DNA from 3 places in the Streptomyces sp. NPDC013157 genome. Region 3 is predicted to be linked to each of the others. Evidence: predicted binding sites of a transcription regulator. Region 3 holds the regulator's gene; each other region holds the start of a gene.

Region 1 (7,973 bases), on a different contig from region 3:
GGTATCGGGAAGTCCTCCCTGGTGCGGGAGTTCGCCGAATCGCTCGGGCTGGAGTGCGTGAGCCTGCTGGGTACGCAGCTCGCGCCCGAGGACCTGATCGGGGTTCCGCAGATCCGGGACGGGCGGTCGGTGTTCTGCCCGCCCGAGTCGATCGCCCGGGACGAGCCCTACTGTCTCTTCCTCGACGAGCTGAACGCGGCCACCCCCGACGTGCAGAAGGCGTTCTACTCGCTGATCCTCGACCGGCGCATCGGGAACTACGAGCTGCCCAAGGGCTCGATCGTCATCGGCGCCGGCAACCGGGCCACCGACAACGCGCTCGCCCGGCCCATCGCCTCCGCGCTCGTCAACCGGCTGGCCCACGTGCACCTGGAGGCCTCCGCGCACGACTGGCTCGCCTGGGCGGCGGCGGGCGGCATCCACCCGTGGATCCTGGACCACCTCACCGACCGGCCCGACCACCTGTGGTCCAAGCCGCCGAAGACCGAGGAGCCGTTCTCCACACCGCGCTCCTGGCACATGCTCTCCGACGCCCTGCACTCCTTCGGGCGCGAGCTGGACGAGGAGACGCTGAAGGTCCTGGCACACGGCACGCTGACCCCTGCGCACGCCACCGCCTTCTGCGGATACGTCAAGATCGTGCGCAGCCGGTTCGGGATCGAGGCGGTCCTGAAGGGGGACGCGGGGTGGCCGTCCCGGATCGAGGACCGCGACCTGCTGTACTACCTCGCCGAGTCGTTCCGGGGGCGGCTGGTCAAGGAACTGCCCGCCGACAAGGAGCACATGTCGGCGAACGGCCGGCAGACCGCGTACCGGGCCAAGTCGCTGCTCGTGCAGCTGGCGGAGATCTCCGTCGAGGTCGCCCAGACCGTCATCGCCTCCGACGCCGACGGCAACCCGGTCCTGCCCGCCTGGTTCCTGATCGAGGCGGCCCGGGACATGCCCCGGCTGGTGGAGGCCCGGCGATGAGCCGAGCCGCCGCCGCGCGCAAGAAGCAGGACCCGGCCGCCGAGAACTTCGCGGCCGGCGTCGAGCTGCTGCGCGCCAACCCCGCCCTGCGGGCAGTGGAGTTCACGATCTGTCGGCACGAGAAGTGCGAACTCGGGCCCCGGGACGGGCTGGTACGGGCCGACTCCGATGGGGTGCTGCACGCGCACGCCACCCGGCGTGCCGAACCCGCCGAGTGGGCCTGGGCGTTGGCGCACTGCACCATCCATCTCGGCTTCGGGCACCTCCCGGCCGCCACCGGGCCGCGCGCCCAGCCCGACCGCTACGACCTCGCCGCCCGTTGCGCCGTCGTCAACCGCTTCCTGCAGACCTTCCCGATCGGTGAGGCCCCCGACCACCTGCCCGCCTCCTACCCGGAGGGCGACGAGGAGCGGCTCGCCGCCGGCTGGCGCCGGACCGGCGGCATCCCGGCCGCGTACGAGCGCGGCGGGACGAACGGCGGTGAGCCCGACCAGCTCCTCCTCTCCTGGAGCAAGTGGGCCGGTCAGGTCCCCGACTGGCAGGTCGGTTTCGCGCACGCGCTGACCCGCACCATGTCCCGGGCGATGGACCTGGCCGGCGGCCGCCGCACCTCCATGTCAGGGCCGCCGACCCCGCGGCGTCCCTGGGAACGGGCGCTGAGCTGGTTCGTCTCCTCCTACCCGCTGCTCGGCGGCATCGCGGCCGGCATCACACTGGTCGCCGACGCCGAACTGGCCCGCGCCCACGACATCGCCGTCGCCGCGGTCAACCCCGAGGCAGGCGAGATCTACGTCAACCCGCTGCGGACGATGGACGACGAGGAGTGGCGGTTCGTCCTCGCCCACGAGATGCTGCACGCCGCCCTGCGCCACGGCGACCGCCTCGGCGCCCGCGACCCGTACCTCTTCAACATCGCCTGCGACTACGTCATCAACGGCTGGCTGGTCGAGATGCGCGTCGGCGCGATGCCCGAAGGGCTGCTGTACGACGCCGAGTTGAAGGGGCTGTCGGCCGAGGAGGTGTACGACCGGATCGCCGTCGACCTGAGGAGGATGCGGCGGCTCGCCACGCTGCGCGGCAAGGGGCGTGGCGACGTGCTGGGCGCGCCGCTCGGGCCGCCCGGCGCGTACGTGGACCTCGACGAGTTCTACCGCCGGGGCCTCTGCCAGGGACTCGACCTGCACCAGACGCAGGACCGGGGCCTGTTGCCCGGCGGCCTGGTCGAGGAGATCCGCGCGCTCAGCCATCCGCCACTGCCGTGGGACGCCCGACTGGCCCGCTGGTTCGACGAGTTCGTGCCGCGCCCGGAGGCCGTGCGCTCGTACGCCCGCTCCTCGCGCCGGCAGTCGTCCACCCCGGACATCCCGCGCGCCGGCCGGTACTTCCCGCCCGAGGAGGTCGCCCGGTGCACCTTCGGCGTGGTCCTCGACACCTCCGGCTCCATGGACCGCACCCTGCTGGGCAAGGCCCTCGGCGCGATCGCCTCCTACGCCGAGGCCCGTGACGTACCGGCCGCACGCGTCGTCTTCTGCGACGCGGCGCCCCACGACGCCGGCTATCTCCCGACCACCGAGATCGCCGGCCGGGTCCGCGTGCACGGCCGCGGCGGCACCGTCCTGCAGCCCGGCATCGACCTGCTCCAGCGCGCCGACGACTTCCCGCCCACCGCGCCGGTCCTGGTGATCACCGACGGCTGGTGCGACGTCCTGCGGGTCCGCCGCGAGCACGCCTATCTGATCCCGGACGGACGCCGCCTGCCGTTCACTCCCCGTGGGCCGGTCTTCCGGGTGCGCTGAGCTCTGATGTGATCGGATGGGGGCGAGCGAACCGGTTCATTCGCCTTCATCGCCGAAAGGAACAACCGTGGCTACCACGCGCACCGCACACACCGTCTGGGAAGGCAGCCTCACCGAGGGCAACGGTGTCATCACCTTCGACTCCTCCGGTATCGGCGAGCAGCCCGTCACGTGGGCCTCGCGCTCCCAGGAGGCGAACGGCAGGACCAGCCCCGAGGAGCTGATCGCGGCCGCCCACTCCAGCTGCTTCTCCATGGCGCTGTCGCACGCCCTGACCGGCGCCGGCACCCCGCCCACCAAGCTGGTCACCAACGCCGACGTCACCTTCCAGCCGGGCACCGGCATCACCGGCATCCACCTGACCGTCGAGGGCACCGTCCCCGGGCTGGACGCGGAGGGCTTCGCCGCCGCCGCCGAGGACGCCAAGAAGAACTGCCCGGTCAGCCAGGCCCTGGCCGGCACCACGATCACCCTGGACGCGAAGCTCGCCTGACCGTCCCGCCCGCCGCGCTGCCGCGTCCCCTCTTCCGAGGGGTGCGCGGCAGCGTCGTTCACGGGGTACCCGGCATTGACAACAGCTCGCTCAAGTTTTGTGCTGGAGTCGGGGAAGCGCCCGGGTGGAAAGGGGACGGACATGGCACGTGCGGTCGGTATCGACCTCGGTACGACGAACTCGGTGGTGGCCCTGCTGGAGGGCGGTGAGCCCACCGTCGTCGCCAACGCCGAGGGGGCGCGGACCACCCCGTCGGTCGTGGCCTTCGCGAAGAACGGCGATGTGCTGGTGGGCGAGGTCGCCAAGCGGCAGGCGGTGACCAACGTGGACCGCACCGCGCGCTCGGTCAAGCGGCACATGGGCGACGCGGCGTGGCGGTTCCCGGAGAGCGGAAGCGTCGACGGCGCCCGTTTCCGGGCCCAGGAGCTCTCGGCGCGGGTGTTGCAGAAGCTCAAGCGGGACACCGAGGCCTACCTCGGCGAGGACGTCACCGACGCGGTGATCACAGTACCCGCGTACTTCGACGACGCCCAGCGGCAGGCCACCAAGGAGGCCGGGGAGATCGCCGGCCTGAAGGTGCTGCGGATCATCAACGAGCCGACGGCCGCGGCGCTCGCCTACGGCCTGGACCGGGGCGAGGAGCAGACGGTCCTCGTCTTCGACCTCGGGGGCGGAACCTTCGACGTGTCGCTCCTCGAGATCGGCGACGGCGTGATCGAGGTCAAGGCCACCAACGGCGACACGCACCTGGGCGGCGACGACTGGGACCAGCGGATCGTCGAGTACCTCGTGAAGCGGTTCAAGGGGCAGAACGGCATCGACCTCGGCAACGACAGGATGGCGGTGCAGCGGCTGCGCGAGGGCGCCGAGAAGGCGAAGATCGAGCTGTCGTCGTCGACGGAGACGTCCATCAACCTGCCGTACATCACCGCCTCCGCGGAGGGGCCGCTGCACCTGGAGGAGAAGCTGACGCGAGCCCAGTTCCAGGAGCTCACGGCCGACCTGCTGGACCGCTGCAAGAAGCCCTTCCACCAGGCCGTCAAGGACGCGGGCGTGCAGGTGTCGGCGATCGACCACGTCATCCTCGTCGGCGGCTCCACCCGGATGCCCGCCGTCACCGACCTGGTCCGCGAACTCACCGGCAAGGACCCGCACAAGGGCGTCAACCCGGACGAGGTGGTCGCGGTCGGCGCCGCCCTCCAGGCGGGTGTCCTCCGCGGTGACGTCAAGGACGTGCTGCTGCTCGACGTCACCCCGCTGTCCCTGGGGATCGAGACCAAGGGCGGCATCATGACCAGGCTCATCGAGCGCAACACCACCATCCCGACCCGGCGTTCGGAGATCTTCACGACCGCGGCCGACAACCAGCCCTCCGTGGGCATCCAGGTCTACCAGGGCGAACGTGAGATCGCCGCGTACAACAAGAAGCTGGGCGTCTTCGACCTCACCGGCCTGCCGCCCGCACCGCGCGGGGTGCCCCAGATCGAGGTGGCCTTCGACATCGACGCGAACGGGATCATGCACGTCTCGGCGAAGGACCTGGCGACCGGCCGCGAACAGAAGATGACCGTGACCGGCGGCTCCGCCCTCCCCAAGGACGACATCGACCGCATGATGCGGGAGGCCGAGCAGTACGCCGAGGAGGACCGCAAGCGCCGCGAGGCCGCGGAGACGCGGAACCAGGCCGAGCAACTCGTCTACCAGACCGAGAAGTTCCTCCGGGAGAACGAGGAGCGGGTGCCGGGCGCCACCAAGGCCGAGGTGGAGGCGGCGGTCACCGAGCTCAAGGCCCTGCTGGAGCGGGACGCCGACACCGGCGAGCTGCGGCAGGGGGCGGAGAAGCTGGCGAGCGTGAGCCAGCAGATGGGGCAGGCCATGTACGCGGCGGCCTCCGGCGGCTCGGCCGAAGAACCGCGGGCGCCCCAAGCCGAGGAGGAGGGAGTGGTGGACGCCGAGATCGTGGACGACGAGAGGGGTGCGGCCGGGTGAGGCACCGCCGGGTTCCGCCGTCGTGGCAGAACGCCGTTGCGGCGGTAGAAGGTTTGGTCGCGGGTGGCAGGGGCTAGTTGCGGGTGGTCTCCCAGCCTCTCCGCTCCGGGCGGGGGCCCAACTGGCGGGGATCCCTCGACCGGTACACCACGTACGGGCGGAACAGGTACTGCACCGGGGCGCTGAACATGTGGACCAGGCGGGTGTAGGGGACCAGGGCGATGAGGATCATGCCGATGACCGCGTGGACCTTGTAGAGGACCGGGACGTCCGCCATCAGCGCTGTCTTCGGCTGGAGGACGAAGAGGCTGCGGGCCCAGGGGGCGATCGTGGCGCGGTAGTCGTAGCCGTCGCCGGAGGTGTGGCTCAGCTTCGCCGTCATGCCCAGCACGATCGCGGCGACCAGGACCAGGTACATGACCTTGTCGTTCGCCGTCGTGGCGTGGAAGACGGGTGCCCGGGTGCGGCGCCGGAAGAGGAGGAGGGCCAGGCCGGCCACCGCGAGGACGCCCGCGAGCGTGCCGCCGTAGAGGGAGAACAGGTGGTACGTGTGCTCGCCGACGCCCAGCGACCCGGTCCACGACGCCGGGACGAACAGGCCGACGACATGGCCGGCCAGGACGAAGAGGATGCCGTAGTGGAAGACGGGGGAGGCGATGTCCAGCAGCCTCGACTCGTAGACCTGGGAGGAGCGGCTGGTCCAGCCGTGCTTGTCGTAGCGGTGGCGCCAGACGAGGCCGGCGACCAGGAGGGCGAGGGCGATGTAGGGCAGGGCGCCCCACAGGAGGGTGGTCATGGGCGCACTCCGCCGGCCGCGGTCGGCAGGGCGGCGCAGACCGCGTCCAGGACGCACGCGTAGGGGGTACCGAACTCGGTCAGCCGGCCGCGGAGTTGTGCCAGGCAGTCGCGGTGCTCGGTGAGCAGGTCGGTGTTGCCGGTGCGGGCTGTGAACTCCAGGACGGCGGGGAGGAAGTCCGGCAGCTCCTCGCCGGTGAACTCCATGCCGTACGCCTTGTAGATGTCCTGGAACCGGACCAGGGACATGCCCCGGCGGCGGGTGTCGCCGTCCCGCCACCAGCTGAGGTAGAGGCTGTGCCGGTTCTTGAAGTCGAAGACCTGCACGTAGTGCGCGGCCAGCTCCTGCGGTGGGGTCACCGTCGCGTGGTCGGTGAACTCCCGCAGTTGCGGGGCGGCTTCGCGCAGCAGCGGCAGCCGGGCGACGAAGTCGTCGTCCGGGTAGGTCAGACAGAGCGCCGCCGCCTGGTAGAACACCGCGTCCGAGGGCATCAGTCCTCCTTCGCCTCGTCGGGAGTGTCGGCGGTCTGCCGTCCGCGCAGGATGTGGAAGTTCTCCACCGACACCAGAGGGAGCAGTTTGCGTCCCGAGTCCTGGCCGAACGGGCCGTCGCCGCCCATGCCGGGTCCGCCGTCGAAGTCGAGGCTGCACCCGTCCGGCAGCGCCGACTCCTCCAGACGGCGGGCGTCGCCGACGGCCGCCGTCGGGATCACGTACCGGTCCTCGTACTTGGCGACCGCCAGCAGCCGGTACATCGCCTCGATCTCCTCCGGCCGCATCCCGACCGCGGAGCCGATCGCCGGGTCCGGCTCCTCGCCCAGGTTGAGCGCCCGCATGTGGGAGCGCATCGCCGCGAGCTTCTCCAGGCAGGCGCGGACCGGGGCGGGGTCGCCCGCGGTGAACAGCTCGGCCAGGTAGCCGAGCGGGATCCGCAACGTGTCGATCGCGGCGAACAGGTTGTCGGCGTCCTCGCCGTCGTGGCCGGTCTCGGAGAGTGCGTCCACGACGGGGGACAGCGGCGGGATGTACCAGACCATGGGCAGCGTGCGGTACTCCGGGTGCAGAGGCAGCGCCACCCGGTACCTGCTGATCAGCGCGTGGACCGGGGAGCGGCGGGCTGCCTCCGTCCAGTCGTCCGGGATGCCCGCCGCCGCGCAGGCCAGCCGCACGGCCGGGTCCTCCGGGTCGAGGAAGACGCTCAACTGGGCCTCGTACAGCGCCTTCTCGTCCTTGGTCGCGGCCGCCGCCGTCACCTTGTCGGCGTCGTAGAGGACCACCCCGAGGTAGCGCAGCCGGCCCACGCAGGTCTCCGAGCAGACCGTCGGCAGGCCGACCTCGATCCGCGGATGGCACAGGGTGCACTTCTCGGCCTTGCCGGTGGCGTGGTTGAAGTAGACCTTCTTGTACGGGCAGCCGGTCACGCACATCCGCCAGCCCCGGCACCGGTCCTGGTCGACCAGCACGATGCCGTCCTCGGTCCGCTTGTACATCGCCCCGGACGGACAGGAGGCCACGCACGACGGGTTGAGGCAGTGCTCGCAGATGCGGGGGAGGTAGAACATGAAGGTCTGCTCGAACTCGAACCTCACTTTGTCCGAGGCATGCTGGCGGGCTCGCTCGACCATCGGGTCCAGGTCGCCGTGGGCGGGGGCACCGGCCAGGTTGTCGTCCCAGTTCGAGGACCACCCGATCTTCATGGGCTTGCCGTCGAGCAGGGAGACCGGGCGGGCCACCGGGTAGTCGTCGCCGAGCGGGGCGTCGGTGAGGTTGCGGTACTCGTACGTCCAGGGCTCGTAGTAGTCCTTGATCTCCGGGAGCCTGGGGTTGGCGAAGATCCCGGCGAGTTTGTGCAGCCGGCCGCCGGCCCTGAGCTTCAGCGCGCCCCGCCGGTTCAGCTCCCAGCCGCCGCGCCACCTCTCCTGGTCCTCGTA
Region 2 (7,973 bases), on a different contig from region 3:
CGTGGAACGGACCGCGAGGGCCGCATCGACGCCCACGCCCGAGCCCCTTCCGGCCGGGGACGTCGCCGTCCTCCTCGACGGCGTGCCCCGCCAGCGCGGCCCGCTCGCGGCACCCGCCCCGGGGCACCCGCGCACCGCCCTCCGACTGCGCGCCTGGCGGCTCCTTCCCACCCCCACCGGCACCCCGGTCACCTTCACCTACACGGCGATCCTGGCCCTCACCTCGCTCTTCGCGAGCTGCGCCAGTCCCCGCCTCCTGTACGCGGTCTACCAGGACTCCAGCACCGACGTCGCCCACCTGCTGCGCACCCCCGTCTTCGTCCTGCTGGCCAGCGCGCTGTGGGTCGCGGGCGGGCTGCTGTCGCCGTTCGCGCTGGCCTTCGCGCTCGTCCTGACCGCGCTGGAGCGGCGGATAGGAGGCGCCCGCGCGATCGTCGTCTTCCTGACGGGCCATGTCCTGGCCACCCTCGCGACCGAGGTCCCGGTCGGCCTCGCGGTCCTGGCCGGCCACCTCCCCACCACCTCCCTGCACCGCCTCGACTACGGCATCAGCTTCGGCGTGGCCGCCAGCATCGGCGCGCTCTCCGGCCTCCTCGCCCCCTGGCTGCGCTGGCCGCTGCTCGCCCTGGTGGGCTACGACCTCATCGAGGACCTCATCGCCTTCGAGGACCCGATGACCAACTGGGGCCACCTGATCGCGCTGGGCATCGGGGCGGCGCTCTGGCCCGTCGTACGACGCTGGTACCGGGAGCGGGGTCCGGCCGTCGCCGTCCCGGCCTGAGGGTTCAGGCGCGCCGCGCCGCCGCCAGCGCCTTCGCCGACTCCGGTACTCCCAGGGCCTTCTCCTGCTCTGCGGTGGCGCCGTGCAGGCGGTTGGTGAGCTGGTACGGGTCGGCTGCCAGGTCGTAGAACTCGCGGAAGAGCACTTTGCCGTCGCCCTGCGTGGGCAGGCCCTGCCCGTCGAGGCGTGTGCGGTAGTACTCGGTGTACTGCGTGGACCTGCCGATGTGGGTGGCCCAGGTGTGGATCGGCTCCTGGTCCTGCCGGTTCCACCACCACTCGGCGAGGAGGCGGTCGCGGTCGTTGCGGGTGTCCAGGAGCGAGTGGCCGTCGTGCGGGGTGTCCGGGGTGACGCCGGCCGCGTCCAGGAGGGTCGGGGCGATGTCGACATGGCCGGTGAGCCGGTCGTCGACGGTGCCCTCGCCCAGCCCCCGCGCGGGCCAGGACAGCCAGAACGGCACCTCCAGGCTCGGCCGGTACGGCACCGACTTGCGCAGCCAGCCGTGGTCCGCCCAGCACAGCCCGTGGTCGCTGGTGAACAGCACGAGGGTGTTCTCCAACCGGCCCAGCGCGCGCAGCTCGTCCCGGAAGTCCCGCATCGCGTCGTCCACCGACAGCAGGGTGCGCAACTGGCGCCCGCGCAGCGCCTTCCCCTGGGCGTACGTGTGCTTCGCCTTCTGCAGGAACGGCGGCTTGTCGCTCTTGTCGCCCTCGTACACGGAGGGCCGGCCGGGCCACTCCGGCACGCGCGCGTGCGCGTACCTCCGCTCCGGGATGTTGAGTTCGTGCGCGCTGCGGGTGGCGACGTACGCGAACCACGGCCGGGTGTCGGTCCGGGACCTGTCGATGAAGCGAGGGCACGGTCCCTGATGACGTGGGTGTTGTAGCCGGGGATGTTCCGGACCGTGCCGTTGTCGTTGTAGTGGCCGTCGTAGTACGCCACCGGTTCCTGGAGCAGCCACTCGTCGAAGTGCGGCGGGTTGTCGCCGGTGTGCCAGTAGTTGAGGTACTTGCCGAACAGGCCGGTGCGGTAGCCGGCCGCACGCAACTGGCGCTGGACGGTGGTGTGCTGGTCGAGGTGGTAGGGGTGGCGGGTGTCGAGGACGCCGTGGTGGTGCGCGTACCGCCCCGACATGATCGTGGACCTGGAGGGCGCGCAGAGCGGGGTGTTGGCGTGCGCCCGCGCGAAGGTGACGCCCTGCCCGCCCAGCCAGTCGGCGGTACGGCGGACCGCCCAGTCCGTCTCCTTGGGCTGGTCGTCGGTGAGGACGAGGAGGATGTTCGGGCGGGGATCGGTGCGGGGGAGGGGGGAGGCCGGGGGACGGCTTGCGGCGGGGGCCGCGGAGGCGGTGCGGGCGGGGGCGGGGGTGCCGGCGCCGTCGTCGCCGACGGCGCGCAGGGCCAACGGGACGGCGGCGCCGGCCGCGACGACGGCGGCGCCGGTGAGCACGGCGCGCCGTGCCGGCCGCTTGGGCGTCGACTGTTTCTCACTCATGTGTCCCCCCCGCCCCGGTGCGCGCCGCCATTTGCTGTGCGTCCGCCGGCAGTTTCGGGGCCTTTCCTGTGAGTTGCGTTGCGGTGGTGCAGCGAGGGCCTTGCGGAGTCGTGGCGGTGAGCACCCTCATTTCCCGCCGCAACGGTGCTCAGCCCCGACGGCGTCGTCCGGCGGTGCCGGACCGGGCGGGGCGATGCGCCGTTGTGGATGGCGGTCGGTTGCCGGGTGCGGAGGCGTCGTGGTTGCTCGCGCAGTTCCCCGCGCCCCTTTGGGGCTCGTTTCAGTCGGCCGGGGTCCAGATGTACGGGGTGGTGGTCGTGATCGCTGTGAAGCCCAGGCGCTGGAGGACCGGAGCGCTGGCGGACGAGGCCTCCACGAGGAGGTAGGGGACGTTCCGGGCTGCCGCGCGGGTCGCTCGCAGGGCCACCAGCGCGCGGTAGACGCCCCTGCCGCGCCACTCGGCCAGGGTGGAGCCACCCAGCAGCATGGCGAAGTCCGTGCCGGGGCGGAAGGCGATCCAGGCCGCCGAGACGACCTCTCCGGCGGCCTCGGCGACGTACACCTCGTTGTCGTCGGGGGCGACCGTGAGCCGGCCCCTCAGGTAGCCGGCGATCCACGCCATGTCCTCGCCCCACACCGCCGTCTCCAGCGCGGCGATCCGGTCCAGGTCCGCATCGGCGGTGACCCGGCGCAGGGTCACGCCCGGGGGCAGGGCGGGTGCGGCCACGGCCAGGTCCTCGACCAGGGCGATCACGACCGTCTCACGTGGTTCGGGCACGAAGCCCGCCGCACGCAGCCGGTCGGGGAGGTCCGCCGGGTCGTCGTGCCCGCGCGTCTTCCACTCCACCGCCTCGCCGCGCGCCGCGAAGAAGTCCCGCTGCCGGGCGATCAGCGCGTCCAGTTCAAGGCCGCGCACGCCGCCCCAGTCGCGCGGCCCGGTCACGAAGCCGCGGTGCTGGCCCACCACACGGAGGGCGGGACCGTCGTGCTCGTACGTGATCCCGGGGGCGGGGACGGGCTGGACGGCGCGCATCTGGGCGTCGTAGGCAGCCAGCAGGGCCGCGGTGAGGTCGGTGTCGGTCATCGGCCGACCGTACGGGGAATGAGCCCGCTCGGATCAACTGTTTTTACGGGCGTGGGACCGTGTTCGGCCAGGTCGGCAGTTGATCGCTCAGAGCGAACATATGCATGGGAACATTTCTGGGCTCGCAAACATTGAGTCGACATAGCTCAAGTTGACTGCCGAAGGGGAGATCATGGCTTCGACGTCCGCATCACTCACCCTCCCTGTGCTGCCGCTCGACGGCGAGGTTGTGCTGCCCGGGATGGTGGTCCCGCTGGACCTGAAGGACCCTGATGTACGCGCCGCCGTGGAGGCCGCGCAGGCCGCCGCCCGTACCGAGCCCGGCAAGCCCAGGGTGCTGCTGGTGCCGCGGGTCGACGGGACCTACCCGAGCACCGGTGTGCTCGGCACCGTGGAGCAGGTCGGCCGCCTGGCCGACGGCGACCCGGGCGCGCTGATCCGCGGCCGCTACCGGGTGCGCATCGGCGCCGGCACCACCGGCCCGGGGGCGGCCCTGTGGGTGGAGGGCACCCGCATCGACGAGAACGTCCCGGACCCGGTGCCCGGTCATGTCACCGAACTGGTCAAGGAGTACAAGGCCCTCGCCACCGCCTGGCTGCGCAAGCGCGGCGCCTGGCAGGTCGTGGACCGGGTGCAGGCCATCGACGACGTCTCCCAGCTCGCGGACAACTCCGGTTACTCGCCCTTCCTGACCACCGAGCAGAAGATCGAGCTCCTGGAGACCGTCGACGCGGTCGCCCGCCTGAAGCTGGCCACCCAGCAGCTCCGCGACCACCTCGCCGAGCAGGACGTGGCGGAGACCATCGCCAAGGACGTCCAGGAGGGCGTCGACAAGCAGCAGCGCGAGTTCCTGCTCCGCCGTCAGCTGGAGGCGGTCCGCAAGGAGCTGCGCGAGCTGAACGGCGACGCCGCCAAGGACGGCGAGGAGTCCGACGACTACCGCGCCCGGGTGGAGGCCGCCGACCTGCCGGAGAAGGTCCGCGAGGCCGCCCTCAAGGAGGTCGACAAGCTGGAGCGGTCCAGCGACCAGTCGCCCGAGGGCTCGTGGATCCGCACCTGGCTGGACACCGTCCTCGAACTGCCGTGGAACGAGCGGACCGAGGACGCCTACGACATCCAGGGCGCCAAGGCGGTCCTGGACGCCGAGCACGCCGGTCTGGAGGACGTGAAGGAGCGGATCACCGAGTACCTGGCGGTGCGCAAGCGCCGTAGCGACCGGGGGCTCGGAGTCATCGGCGGGCGCCGTGGCGGTGCCGTGCTGGCCCTGGTCGGCCCGCCCGGTGTCGGCAAGACCTCGCTCGGTGAGTCGGTCGCGCACGCGATGGGCCGCAAGTTCGTCCGGGTCGCCCTCGGCGGCGTCCGGGACGAGGCCGAGATCCGCGGTCACCGCCGTACGTACGTCGGCGCGCTGCCCGGCCGGATCGTGCGGGCCATCAAGGAGGCCGGTTCGATGAACCCGGTCGTCCTGCTGGACGAGATCGACAAGGTGGGGTCCGACTTCCGGGGCGACCCGGCCGCTGCCCTGCTCGAAGTCCTCGACCCGGCGCAGAACCACACCTTCCGCGACCACTACCTGGAAGTCGAACTCGACCTGTCCGACGTCGTCTTCCTCGCCACCGCCAACGTCCTGGAGGCGATCCCGGAGGCCCTGCTCGACCGCATGGAGCTGGTCCGCCTGGACGGCTACACCGAGGACGAGAAGGTCGTCATCGCCCGTGACCACCTGCTCCCGCGCCAGCTGGAGCGGGCGGGGCTCGCCAAGGACGAGGTGATCCTCGACGAGAGCGCGCTGCGCAAGCTCGCCGGCGAGTACACCCGCGAGGCGGGCGTGCGCACCCTGGAGCGCTCGATCGCCCGGCTGCTCCGCAAGGTCGCGGCGCAGCACGAACTGGGCGAGCGGGAGCTGCCGTTCACGATCAGGGACGAGGACCTGCGCGCCCTGATCGGCCGGCCGCACCACGTGCCCGAGTCCGCCCAGGACCCGGCCGAGCGCCGCACGGCGGTCCCGGGCGTGGCGACGGGCCTCGCGGTCACCGGCGCCGGTGGCGACGTGCTCTTCGTCGAAGCCTCCCTGGCCGACCCGGAGACGGGCGCGGCGGGTCTGACCCTCACCGGTCAGCTGGGTGACGTGATGAAGGAGTCGGCGCAGATCGCCCTGTCCTTCCTCCGCTCGCACGGTGCCGAACTGGAACTCCCGGTCGGCGACCTGAAGGACCGGGGCGTGCACATCCACTTCCCGGCGGGCGCGGTCCCCAAGGACGGCCCGAGCGCCGGCGTCACGATGACGACGGCCCTCGCGTCGCTGCTCTCCGGGCGGCTGGTCCGCACGGACGTGGCGATGACCGGCGAGGTCTCGCTGACCGGCCGGGTGCTGCCCATCGGCGGCGTGAAGCAGAAGCTGCTCGCCGCCCAGCGTGCCGGGGTGACGACCGTCATCATCCCGAAGCGCAACGAGGCCGACCTGGACGACGTCCCGGCCGAGGTGCTGGACAAGCTCGACGTCCACGCCGTGACCGACGTCCGCCAGGTCCTGGAGCTGGCGCTCGCGCCCGCCACGAACGGCGCGGCGCCGGAGGTTCCGGTAGCGGCGTGACGGACGCTGCCGGATGCAGAAGAAGGCCCGGGTTCCCGTGAGGGGCCCGGGCCTTCGCGCTGTGCGCCGTTGTTCGTCCGCGGCGCCGTCGTGGCCGGTCGCGCCCACGCGGCGGAGCCGCACATCGACAACAGCCCCACGCCCCTTCGGGGCGCTTGCTCAGCCGTTGGCCAGTGCCACCACCCGGTCCAGGGCCCCGTTGAACTTGTCGTGGTCCCCGACCGACGGCCCGGTCGACGTGTACTGCCACATCGTGTACGTCGACCAGCCGGCCGGCAGCGTGCCCACCTCCGAGGCGTACCGGGCGATCCACAGCGGGTTGGCGGAGCCGAAACCGCCGTAGTTGCCGGTGCAGTCGCTCCACCAGCTGGTCGCCGTGTAGATGACCGCGGCGCGGCCGGTGCGGGCCTTGTACCGGTTCAGGAAGTCGGTGATCCAGGTGACCATCCCGCTCTTGGACTTGCCGTAGCAGGCCGCGCCGTACGGGTTCCACTCGATGTCGAGGACGCCGGGAAGGGTCCGGCCGTCCTTGGACCAGCCGCCGCCGTGGTCGACGAAGTAGTCGGCCTGGGCGGCGCCGCCCGCGGTGTCCGGGGTCGCGAAGTGGTAGGCGCCGCGGATCATGCCGACGTCGTAGGAGCCGTTGTACTGCTTGGCGAAGTAGGGGTTGGTGTAGTACGTGCCTTCCGTCGCCTTGGAATACGCCCATCTGACCCCGCTGCCCAGCAGGGTCGACCAGGAGACGTCGCCCTGGTAGCTGGCGACGTCGACGCCTTCGGTCTGGGTGGCGAGGTCGGTCTTGGGCGTGCCGCTCCGGCCGTCGTGGGCCAGGACGCCCATTCCCATGTACGCCGAGCCGCGGGCCGGGACGGCCGGGCCGGACGCGTCGGCGTGGGCGGGGACCGGGGCGAGTGCTGCGAGCAGCAGCACCAGCAGGCCGGTCAGGAGTGTGGGGGCGGGTCTGTGCACGGGCATGACGTGCCTCCGTGGGGTGAGGTGAGGTCCCAGGTATGCCAGAGGCGGTCGTTCCGCGCGGCGCGACACGACGCAGTGTCACACGGCTCGACGCGGCTCAATGGCGTGGGCATGCCAGCAATGGCCTGGGTGCAGACGCTACGCACGGGCCGGACCCCGGGGAAGGGGATCCGGAGGCTGCCGTTGGTCTACGCCTGCGGAATACTTGGCGAGCTGCGGCGATGACGGGGCTTGACGGAAACTTTCAGGACTGCGAAACCGATCAGGGGTGCTGACGTGCACGAGGACGAAAAGGGCGACGAACAGCGCGCCGCCACCGGGTTGACGCCGAGCGGTGCCGACCAGGAGTTCCTGGCCCTGGAGCGCGAGTTGACGGTGCTGCTGCGCCGCGCCCGGGCCAGCCAGGGCGAGATGGCCCGGGAGGTCCACCCCGACCTGGAGTCCGCCGCGTACGGGCTGCTCGTACGGCTCGACGAGTGCGGCGGCCAGCGCGCCACCGAACTGGCCGCCTACGTCGGCGTCGGCAAGGCCACCATGTCCCGCCAGCTGCGCGCCCTGGAGGAGCTCGGCCTGATCGCCCGGGAGCCCGACCCGGCCGACGGGCGGGCCTGGCTGGTCGCCCTCACCGACGAGGGCAGGCGCCGGGTCGGCACGGTGCGCGAGGCCCGCCGGGGCCGCTACGTCCGCCAGCTCGCCCACTGGGACCGCACCGAGGTCGCGGAACTGGCCCGGCTGCTGAGCCAGTTGAACGGCGTCATGGAGAAGTAGCCGGCATCAGGCCGCCACGGGCGGCCACCGGGGGCGTCACAGCTCGGCGTACACCACCGTCGCGTCGTCGTGCGTCTTGCTCCGCCGCAGGAACACCCGCTCCTCCCGGTCGGCCGCCTCCAGCTCCCGCACCCGGCCGACCAGCGCCCGCGCACCCTCCTTGCGCACGACGTCGAGGAGGGCGCTCCAGTCGCCCTCCCGGAACTTCTCCGTCCAGCGGGTCGCCCCGTCGGTGAGGGCGGCCAGCGCGCGGACCTCGGCGCGGGGCACGGTCCCGG
Region 3 (7,973 bases):
CTGTGCCGCCGCCGAGGTGATGGACGGGCTCGCCGTACTGCTGAGCGTGCTCGCGGCCGCGCTCACCGGGTTCCTGCTCCACAACTGGGCTCCCGCGCGGATCGCCCTCGGTGCCACCGGCTCGCTGTTCACCGGGTTCGTGCTGGCCGCGGCCGCGCTGGTCACGCGGTCCGGGTACGACCCGGCGGCCAGCGCGGGCGTGCTGTTCGCGCTCACCGCCGTGGCGAGCGCCGACGTCCTGCTCGTCGTGCTGTCACGGCTCCTCGCCGGACGCCCGGTGCTGCGGCGCGGGCCCGACCATCTCGCGCACCGGCTGCGGCGGCTCGGGCTCACCTCGCGGCGGGCAACCGTGGTCCTCGGTGCCGCGTCCTTCGCCGGGGTGCTCGTCGCGGTGCTCGTGCACGGCGGCTGGGTCGGCCGGGCCGGCGCCACCTGCGTCGCCTGCGTCACCTTCAGCATCGTGCTGCTACTCCTTCGGGTGCCGGTGTACGGGCCCCGTAATGCTGTATCGACGCAGGTCAGCGGGCACTTGCGTGTAAGGAACGGATAAGACTTGAGTCTGCTCCACTCAGGTCTGTTGACCCAGGGCGAGGCTTCATGCACACTTGAGTCCGTTCCACTCAAGTCAGCTGGAGGAAATCACCATGGCACGTGCGGTCGGCATCGACCTGGGCACGACTAACTCCGTCGTCAGCGTTCTTGAAGGCGGCGAGCCCACCGTCATCACCAACGCCGAGGGTGCCCGGACCACGCCGTCCGTCGTCGCCTTCGCGAAGAACGGCGAGGTTCTGGTCGGCGAGGTCGCCAAGCGACAGGCGGTCACCAACGTGGACCGGACGATCCGGTCCGTGAAGCGCCACATGGGCACCGACTGGAAGATCCAGCTGGACGGGAAGGACTTCAACCCCCAGCAGATCTCCGCGTTCATCCTGCAGAAGCTCAAGCGGGACGCCGAGGCCTACCTGGGCGAGAAGGTGACCGACGCGGTCATCACCGTCCCGGCCTACTTCAACGACTCCGAGCGCCAGGCGACGAAGGAGGCCGGCGAGATCGCCGGTCTGAACGTCCTGCGCATCGTGAACGAGCCCACCGCGGCGGCGCTGGCGTACGGCCTCGACAAGGACGACCAGACGATCCTCGTCTTCGACCTCGGTGGCGGCACCTTCGACGTGTCCCTCCTGGAGATCGGCGACGGCGTCGTCGAGGTGAAGGCCACCAACGGCGACAACCACCTCGGTGGTGACGACTGGGACCAGCGCGTCGTCGACTACCTGGTCAAGCAGTTCGCGTCCGGCCACGGCGTGGACCTCGGCAAGGACAAGATGGCCCTCCAGCGCCTCCGCGAGGCCGCCGAGAAGGCCAAGATCGAGCTGTCCTCCTCCACGGAGACCTCGATCAACCTGCCCTACATCACCGCCTCCGCCGAGGGCCCCCTGCACCTCGACGAGAAGCTCACCCGCGCCCAGTTCCAGCAGCTGACCGCGGACCTCCTGGAGCGCTGCAAGACGCCGTTCCACAACGTCATCAAGGACGCCGGCATCCAGCTCGGCGAGATCGACCACGTCGTCCTCGTCGGCGGCTCCACCCGTATGCCCGCCGTCGCCGAGCTCGTCAAGGAGCTGACCGGCGGCAAGGAGGCCAACAAGGGTGTGAACCCGGACGAGGTCGTCGCCATCGGCGCCTCGCTCCAGGCCGGTGTGCTCAAGGGTGAGGTCAAGGACGTCCTGCTCCTCGACGTGACCCCGCTGTCCCTCGGTATCGAGACCAAGGGCGGCATCATGACCAAGCTCATCGAGCGGAACACGACGATCCCGACCAAGCGGTCCGAGATCTTCACCACCGCCGAGGACAACCAGCCCTCCGTCCAGATCCAGGTCTACCAGGGCGAGCGCGAGATCGCGGCGTACAACAAGAAGCTCGGCATGTTCGAGCTGACCGGTCTGCCGCCGGCCCCGCGCGGTGTCCCGCAGATCGAGGTCTCCTTCGACATCGACGCCAACGGCATCATGCACGTGACCGCGAAGGACCTGGGCACGGGCAAGGAGCAGAAGATGACCGTCACCGGCGGCTCCTCGCTGCCGAAGGACGAGGTCGACCGCATGCGCCAGGAGGCCGAGCAGTACGCGGAGGAGGACCACCGCCGCCGCGAGGCCGCCGAGACCCGCAACCAGGGCGAGCAGCTCGTCTACCAGACCGAGAAGTTCCTCAAGGACAACGAGGACAAGGTCCCGGGCGAGATCAAGACCGAGGTCGAGGCCGCGGTCGAGGAGCTCAAGGAGAAGCTCAAGGGCGAGGACACCGCCGAGATCCGCACCGCCACGGAGAAGGTCGCGGCCGTCTCCCAGAAGCTGGGCCAGGCCATGTACGCCGACGCCCAGGCCTCGCAGGCCGCGGCCGGCGGTGCCCCCGCCGGTGACGCCGACGACGTGGTGGACGCCGAGATCGTCGACGACGAGCGCAAGGACGGTGCCGCGTGACGGAGGAGACCCCGGGCTTCGAGGAGAAGCCCGACGTCCCCTCCGGCGCCACCCCCGACGACGCCGAGCCGAAGGCCGCTCCCGCACAGGGGGCGGCCCCGGCCGGGGACGCAAGCGCACAGCTGGCCGGTCTGACCGCGCAGCTGGACCAGGTACGCACCGCGCTCGGCGAGCGCACCGCGGACCTCCAGCGCCTCCAGGCCGAGTACCAGAACTACCGCCGCCGGGTGGAGCGCGACCGGATCACGGTCCGGGAGATCGCCATCGCGAACCTCCTGACCGAGCTCCTGCCCGTGCTCGACGACATCGGCCGTGCCCGGGAACACGGCGAACTGGTCGGCGGTTTCAAGTCGGTGGCCGAGTCGCTGGAGACGGTCGCGGCGAAGATGGGCCTGCAGCAGTTCGGCAAGGAGGGCGAGCCCTTCGACCCGACGATCCACGAGGCGCTGATGCACAGCTACGCGCCGGACGTCACCGAGACGACGTGCGTGGCCATCCTGCAGCCCGGGTATCGCATCGGCGAGCGCACCATCCGCCCCGCGCGGGTGGCGGTCGCCGAACCGCAGCCGGGAGCGACGGCGGTGAAGGCCGAGGGGACCGACGAGGCCCCGGCGGCCGGGGACGAGAAGGACAACGGCCCTGAGGAGGGCTGACGTCGTAGGTAACACGTGGAAGGAGGGGCGTCGGGGATGAGCACCAAGGACTTCATCGAGAAGGACTACTACAAGGTCCTCGGCGTCCCCAAGGACGCCACCGAGGCCGAGATCAAGAAGGCGTACCGGAAGCTCGCCCGCGAGTTCCACCCGGACGCCAACAAGGGCAACGCCAAGGCCGAGGAGCGCTTCAAGGAGATCTCCGAGGCGAACGACATACTCGGCGACCCCAAGAAGCGCAAGGAGTACGACGAGGCACGCGCCCTCTTCGGCAACGGCGGCTTCCGCCCCGGGCCGGGCGCGGGCGGCGGCAACTTCAACTTCGACCTGGGCGACCTCTTCGGAGGCGGCGCCCAGGGCGGCGGCTTCGGCGGGGGCGGCGGCGGCTTCAGTGACGTCCTGGGGGGCCTGTTCAACCGGGGTGGGGGCGCCGGCGCGCGCACCCAGCCCAGGCGCGGTCAGGACATCGAGTCCGAGGTCACGCTCAGTTTCACGGAGGCCATCGAGGGCGCCACGGTCCCGCTGCGGATGTCCTCGCAGGCCCCCTGCAAGGCCTGTTCGGGCACCGGCGACGCGAACGGCACCCCGCGGGTGTGCCCGACCTGTGTCGGCACCGGCCAGGTGGCACGGGGATCCGGCGGCGGCTTCTCGCTGACCGACCCCTGCCCGGACTGCAAGGGCCGCGGCCTGATCGCGGAGAACCCCTGCCCCGACTGCAAGGGCAGCGGGCGCGCCAAGTCGTCCCGGACCATGCAGGTCCGCATCCCCGCCGGGGTGACCGACGGCCAGCGCATCCGGCTGCGCGGCAAGGGCGCACCGGGCGAACGCGGCGGCCCCGCGGGCGACCTGTACGTCATGGTGCACGTGGACGCCCACCCGGTGTTCGGCCGCAAGGACGACAACCTCACGGTGACCGTGCCGGTGACCTTCACCGAGGCGGCGCTCGGCGGCGAGGTCAGGGTCCCGACCCTGGGCGGCCCGCCGGTCACCCTCAAGCTGCCCCCGGGCACGCCCAACGGCCGCACCATGCGCGCCCGTGGCAAGGGCGCGGTCCGCAAGGACGGCACCCGCGGCGACCTCCTGGTCACCGTCGAGGTGAGTGTCCCGAAGGACCTGTCGGGGAATGCTCGTGACGCACTGGAGGCGTATCGCGAGGCGACCGCGGGCGAGGACCCGCGTGCCGAGCTGTTCGAGGCCGCGAAGGGAGCATGACAGAGATGGACGGCCGTCGACGTAACCCGTATGAACTGACCGAGGAGACCCCGGTCTACGTCATCTCGGTGGCGGCCCAGCTCTCCGGCCTGCACCCGCAGACGCTGCGCCAGTACGACCGCCTCGGCCTGGTCTCCCCCGACCGCACGGCCGGGCGCGGCCGCCGCTACTCGGCCCGCGACATCGAACTGCTCCGCCAGGTGCAGGCGCTGTCGCAGGACGAGGGCATCAACCTGGCCGGCATCAAGCGCATCATCGAACTGGAGAACCAGGTCATAGCGCTCCAGCAGCGCGTCGCCGAACTCCAGGCGGCGGTCGACGGCGCGGCGGCCGCGATGCAGCAGCGCGAGGCCGCCGTCCACGCCTCCTACCGCCGCGACCTGGTCCCGTACCAGGAGGTCCAGCAGACCAGCGCGCTGGTGGTGTGGCGGCCGAAGAAGGCCAAGGACTAGCAACCCGCGCGAAGAAGGGCCCCGGCCGCAGGCCGGGGCCCTTCTCGTGGCTACGGCTCCAGGACCGCCCGGTCCGCGCCGGGCGCCGACTCCGTGCCGTCGGCGTACAGCGCGGTCACCCAGTAGTAGTGGGTGGTGCCGCGGGCGGCCGTGGTGTCGTCGTAGGAGCGGTCGTTCGTGGCAGCCAGCTTCTCGTACGTCTGCGTCGCCGGGTTCCAGCGGTAGACCAGGTAGCCGGTCGCCGCGTCGACCGCGCTCCACCCGAGGTGGACGCCACCCGAGTCGGGGGTGTCCGCCGTCAGGGTCAGCGGGGAGCCGTCCGGGGTCGCCACCGACGGGGTCAGGTCCAGTTCGTCGACGGCGACCGCGGTCACGGGCCCCAGCGACCTGCTGGAGTTGCCCGCATTGTCGATGGCGTCCACCCAGTAGCAGGCGTGGTCGCCGTCCGGCAGCCGTACGTCCCGGTAGTGCGAGGTGGACGGGGACAGCCAGGCCCACTCCGAGCCGGAGCAGACCTGCTCCTCGCCCTCCTCGCCGAGGACCGTGCCCCGGTAGACCGCGTACCGCTTCAGGTCGGGCTCGGTGTTGTCGTCCCAGTCCAGCTCGATGCCGTACTCGGTGGCCGTCGCGGTCAGGCCGGTCACCTGGGCGGGCGGCTTGTCCGACTCCAGCGTGGTGACGGTCGCGGTGTCGGAGAGCGGGGACACCTGCGGCCACTGCACGTTCGCCACCGCGTAGTGGTACGTCGTGCCCTCCTCGGCCGAGAAGTCGCCGCAGCTGTACCGGCGGGACCCGTCGGAGAGGGTGGTGTAGCTGGTCGTACAGGTCACCCACTGCGCCGTCGAGGTGTCCACGGGCAGCGTCGTCGACCGGTAGACGCGGAACTCGCCGTACGGGGTGTCCTCGGCCTTCATCGTCCACTGGAGGGTCGCGCTGCCGATGCCCGCGGTCGCCGTGAGTCCGCGGGGTGCGGCCAGCGGGCGGGTCACCGCCTTGAGGTCGGTGAACGGCGACAGGTGGCCCGAGCCGTCCACGGCCGCGACCCGGTACTGGACGGTCTCGCCCCGGGTGAGCGTGTCGTCGGTGAGGCTCACCGTGTAGGCGAGGTCCCAGGACTTGGTGACGACGCCGTAGAAGTCGGTCCGCTCCACCCGGTACTTCACCGCGGCGTGCACCCCCGACCAGCTCAGTTCGGCGCCCGTGCCGGTGGCCGAGGCGGTGAACCGGGCGGGCGTCTGCAGCACGGTGCTGGTGACCAGGGCGTCGGCCGTGCCGGTCGACTCGTTGCCGGCCCTGTCGTAGGCGCGGATCTCGTAGTAGTAGAGGTCGCCGGTCGCGGGCGGAGCGTCGGTCAGGGTCGTCGACGTCGTCGTCCCCGCTTTCGTCCAGCTGGTGCTGCCGCGCAGCCGCCGGTAGACGCGGTATCCGGCGAGGTCCATCTCCCGGTTCTTCGTCCAGCTCAGCTTCGTCGTGTTGGCGTTGCCGTCGTAGGACACCAGCGGATCCAGCGGGGTGAGGGGCCTGACCTTGTCGACGCCGGCGGAAGTGCGGGGTGTGTAGGTGAACTTGACCTTGGCGGCGCCGGTCCAGTTGGCGTAGTCGATCCGCAGGGTGTGCTTGCCCTTGGGGACGGTGACGTTGACGGTCTTGCTCACCGTCTTCGTCGTGTTCTTCCACAGGTCGACCTTGCGGATGCCGTCGAGGTAGACCCGGATCCCGTCGAGGCCGGAGGCGGTGAGGGCGAAGGGTCCGCCGGAGCCGAAGTCGCGGGTGACGGTCCAGCGGACGCCGAAGTTGTCCTTCGGGAGCCCGGACGCGGGGGCGCCGCTCCAGCTCTCGCTGATCGCGGAGTCGCAGTCCGTCTTCTTCGGGGTGCCCTTGAAGGTGGTGTTCGCGAAGAACTGCCGTTTGAAGACGGGAGAGGCGCAGCTCGTGGCCGCCGAGGCGGTGGACACGGCGACGGTGGTGAGAAGGCCGGCCGTGGTGGCCAGCACCACGGCCGTCGCCTGCAGGGTGGTCTTCATCAGGTGGTCAGGCTCCGCTCGGCAGGGACACACTGGCGTCCACGTTGCTGAAGGTCTCCGAGCCGTCGGGAGCGACGACCGAGAGCAGGTAGTAGACGGTGGTGCCGTGCGGCACGGTGGTGTCGGTGTAGTGGGTGGCGGTGGGAGCCAGCGGTACGTCCGTCACCCGGACGTAGGCGCTCGTCGCGGGGTCCCAGCGGTACACGTTGATGCCGGCGGCCTCCGTGGCCACCGAGTCCGCGCAGTCGATGTACATGCCGCCCTCGTAGCCGAGGGCGGTGTAGGTGGTCAGCGAGCAGTCCGCGGTGTCCTCGGGGACGGTGGTGGGCCTGAGGTCGAGTTCGGTGGCCGTGACCCGGGAGACGGCGCCGTCCCAGTAGGCGCCGGTGAAATCGGGGTAATTGCCGTAGATGTCCGCCGGGATGACGACGTACTCGTGCGACTCGCCGTCGGCCGCCTCCGGACCGACCACGAACTCGGAGGTGCCGGCGGGCACCGTGCCCAGGTAGTCGGGCGTGCAGCAGGAGAAGTACTCCCAGACCTGGTACTCCTTCAGGTCCGCCGCCGTGCTGTCGTCCCAGTCCAGCTTGAAGCCGTACTCCAGGGGCTGCGCGGTCAGGTTGGCCACCGGAGGCGGCGCGATCTCGTCGCCCGGGCGGGTGACGGTCATGTCGGCGGAGCCGGTGGACCAGCGGCCGGCGGTGTTCTGCCGGATCATCACGTAGTGGTACGTGGTGCCCTGGTCGCCGTCGTAGTCGACGCAGGAGCGGACCGTGTTGCCGGCCGCGTCCGTGCTCTTCTTGCGGCTGCGGCAGTCGGTGAGGTTGTCGTTGGTGAGCTCCACCGGGGAGGTCGCGGAGCGGTAGACGTCGTAGTCGGCGGTGTCGCCGCCCGCCGCCTCGGTCCAGGTGAACGTCACGCCGTAGCTGGGCACGGTCGCCGTCACGTTCTGCGGCGGCAGGATGGACCGGGTGCTGCGCACCACGTTGGAGGCGCGGGCGTTCCTGGCCGCGTCGAGGGCGCTGACCTTGTAGTCGTAGGCCCGGCCGTAGGACGCCCTGGTGTCCGAGTAGCTCGTGCCGGCGGTCTCGGCGATCTCGGTGTACGAGGTCTCCGACGCCGACTTGCGGAAGACCTTGTAGGTCGCGGCGTCCG

What was found. The regulator HspR, encoded in region 3, represses chaperone genes until heat shock. The targets are predictions, from matches to a motif close to TTGAGNNNNNNNNNCTCAA.
Region 1: a site for HspR is predicted at 3,334-3,352, ahead of dnaK (molecular chaperone DnaK). Genes of this name have one in related genera too.
Region 2: a site for HspR is predicted at 3,491-3,509, ahead of lon (endopeptidase La). Genes of this name have one in related genera too.

The regions. Positions count from the first base shown of each region.
Region 1 is NZ_JBIBAK010000001.1:181,099-189,071, reverse strand. It holds gene ACFY6U_RS00820 (ATP-binding protein) at 1-969, shown strand, start outside; gene ACFY6U_RS00815 (hypothetical protein) at 966-2,765, shown strand; gene ACFY6U_RS00810 (OsmC family protein) at 2,833-3,258, shown strand; gene dnaK (molecular chaperone DnaK) at 3,400-5,247, shown strand; gene narI (respiratory nitrate reductase subunit gamma) at 5,321-6,043, opposite strand; gene narJ (nitrate reductase molybdenum cofactor assembly chaperone) at 6,040-6,534, opposite strand; gene narH (nitrate reductase subunit beta) at 6,534-7,973, opposite strand, start outside.
Region 2 is NZ_JBIBAK010000026.1:79,998-87,970, forward strand. It holds gene ACFY6U_RS48100 (rhomboid-like protein) at 2-781, shown strand; gene ACFY6U_RS48105 (sulfatase-like hydrolase/transferase) at 786-1,742, opposite strand; partial or broken gene ACFY6U_RS48110 (sulfatase-like hydrolase/transferase) at 1,694-2,275, opposite strand; gene ACFY6U_RS48115 (GNAT family N-acetyltransferase) at 2,556-3,359, opposite strand; gene lon (endopeptidase La) at 3,532-5,952, shown strand; gene ACFY6U_RS48125 (lysozyme) at 6,112-6,927, opposite strand; gene ACFY6U_RS48130 (MarR family transcriptional regulator) at 7,204-7,695, shown strand; gene ACFY6U_RS48135 (hypothetical protein) at 7,732-7,973, opposite strand, start outside.
Region 3 is NZ_JBIBAK010000025.1:73,401-81,373, reverse strand. It holds gene ACFY6U_RS47460 (MraY family glycosyltransferase) at 1-550, shown strand, start outside; gene dnaK (molecular chaperone DnaK) at 645-2,477, shown strand; gene grpE (nucleotide exchange factor GrpE) at 2,474-3,130, shown strand; gene dnaJ (molecular chaperone DnaJ) at 3,167-4,342, shown strand; gene ACFY6U_RS47440 (heat shock protein transcriptional repressor HspR) at 4,348-4,794, shown strand; gene ACFY6U_RS47435 (PA14 domain-containing protein) at 4,845-6,818, opposite strand; gene ACFY6U_RS47430 (PA14 domain-containing protein) at 6,826-7,973, opposite strand, start outside.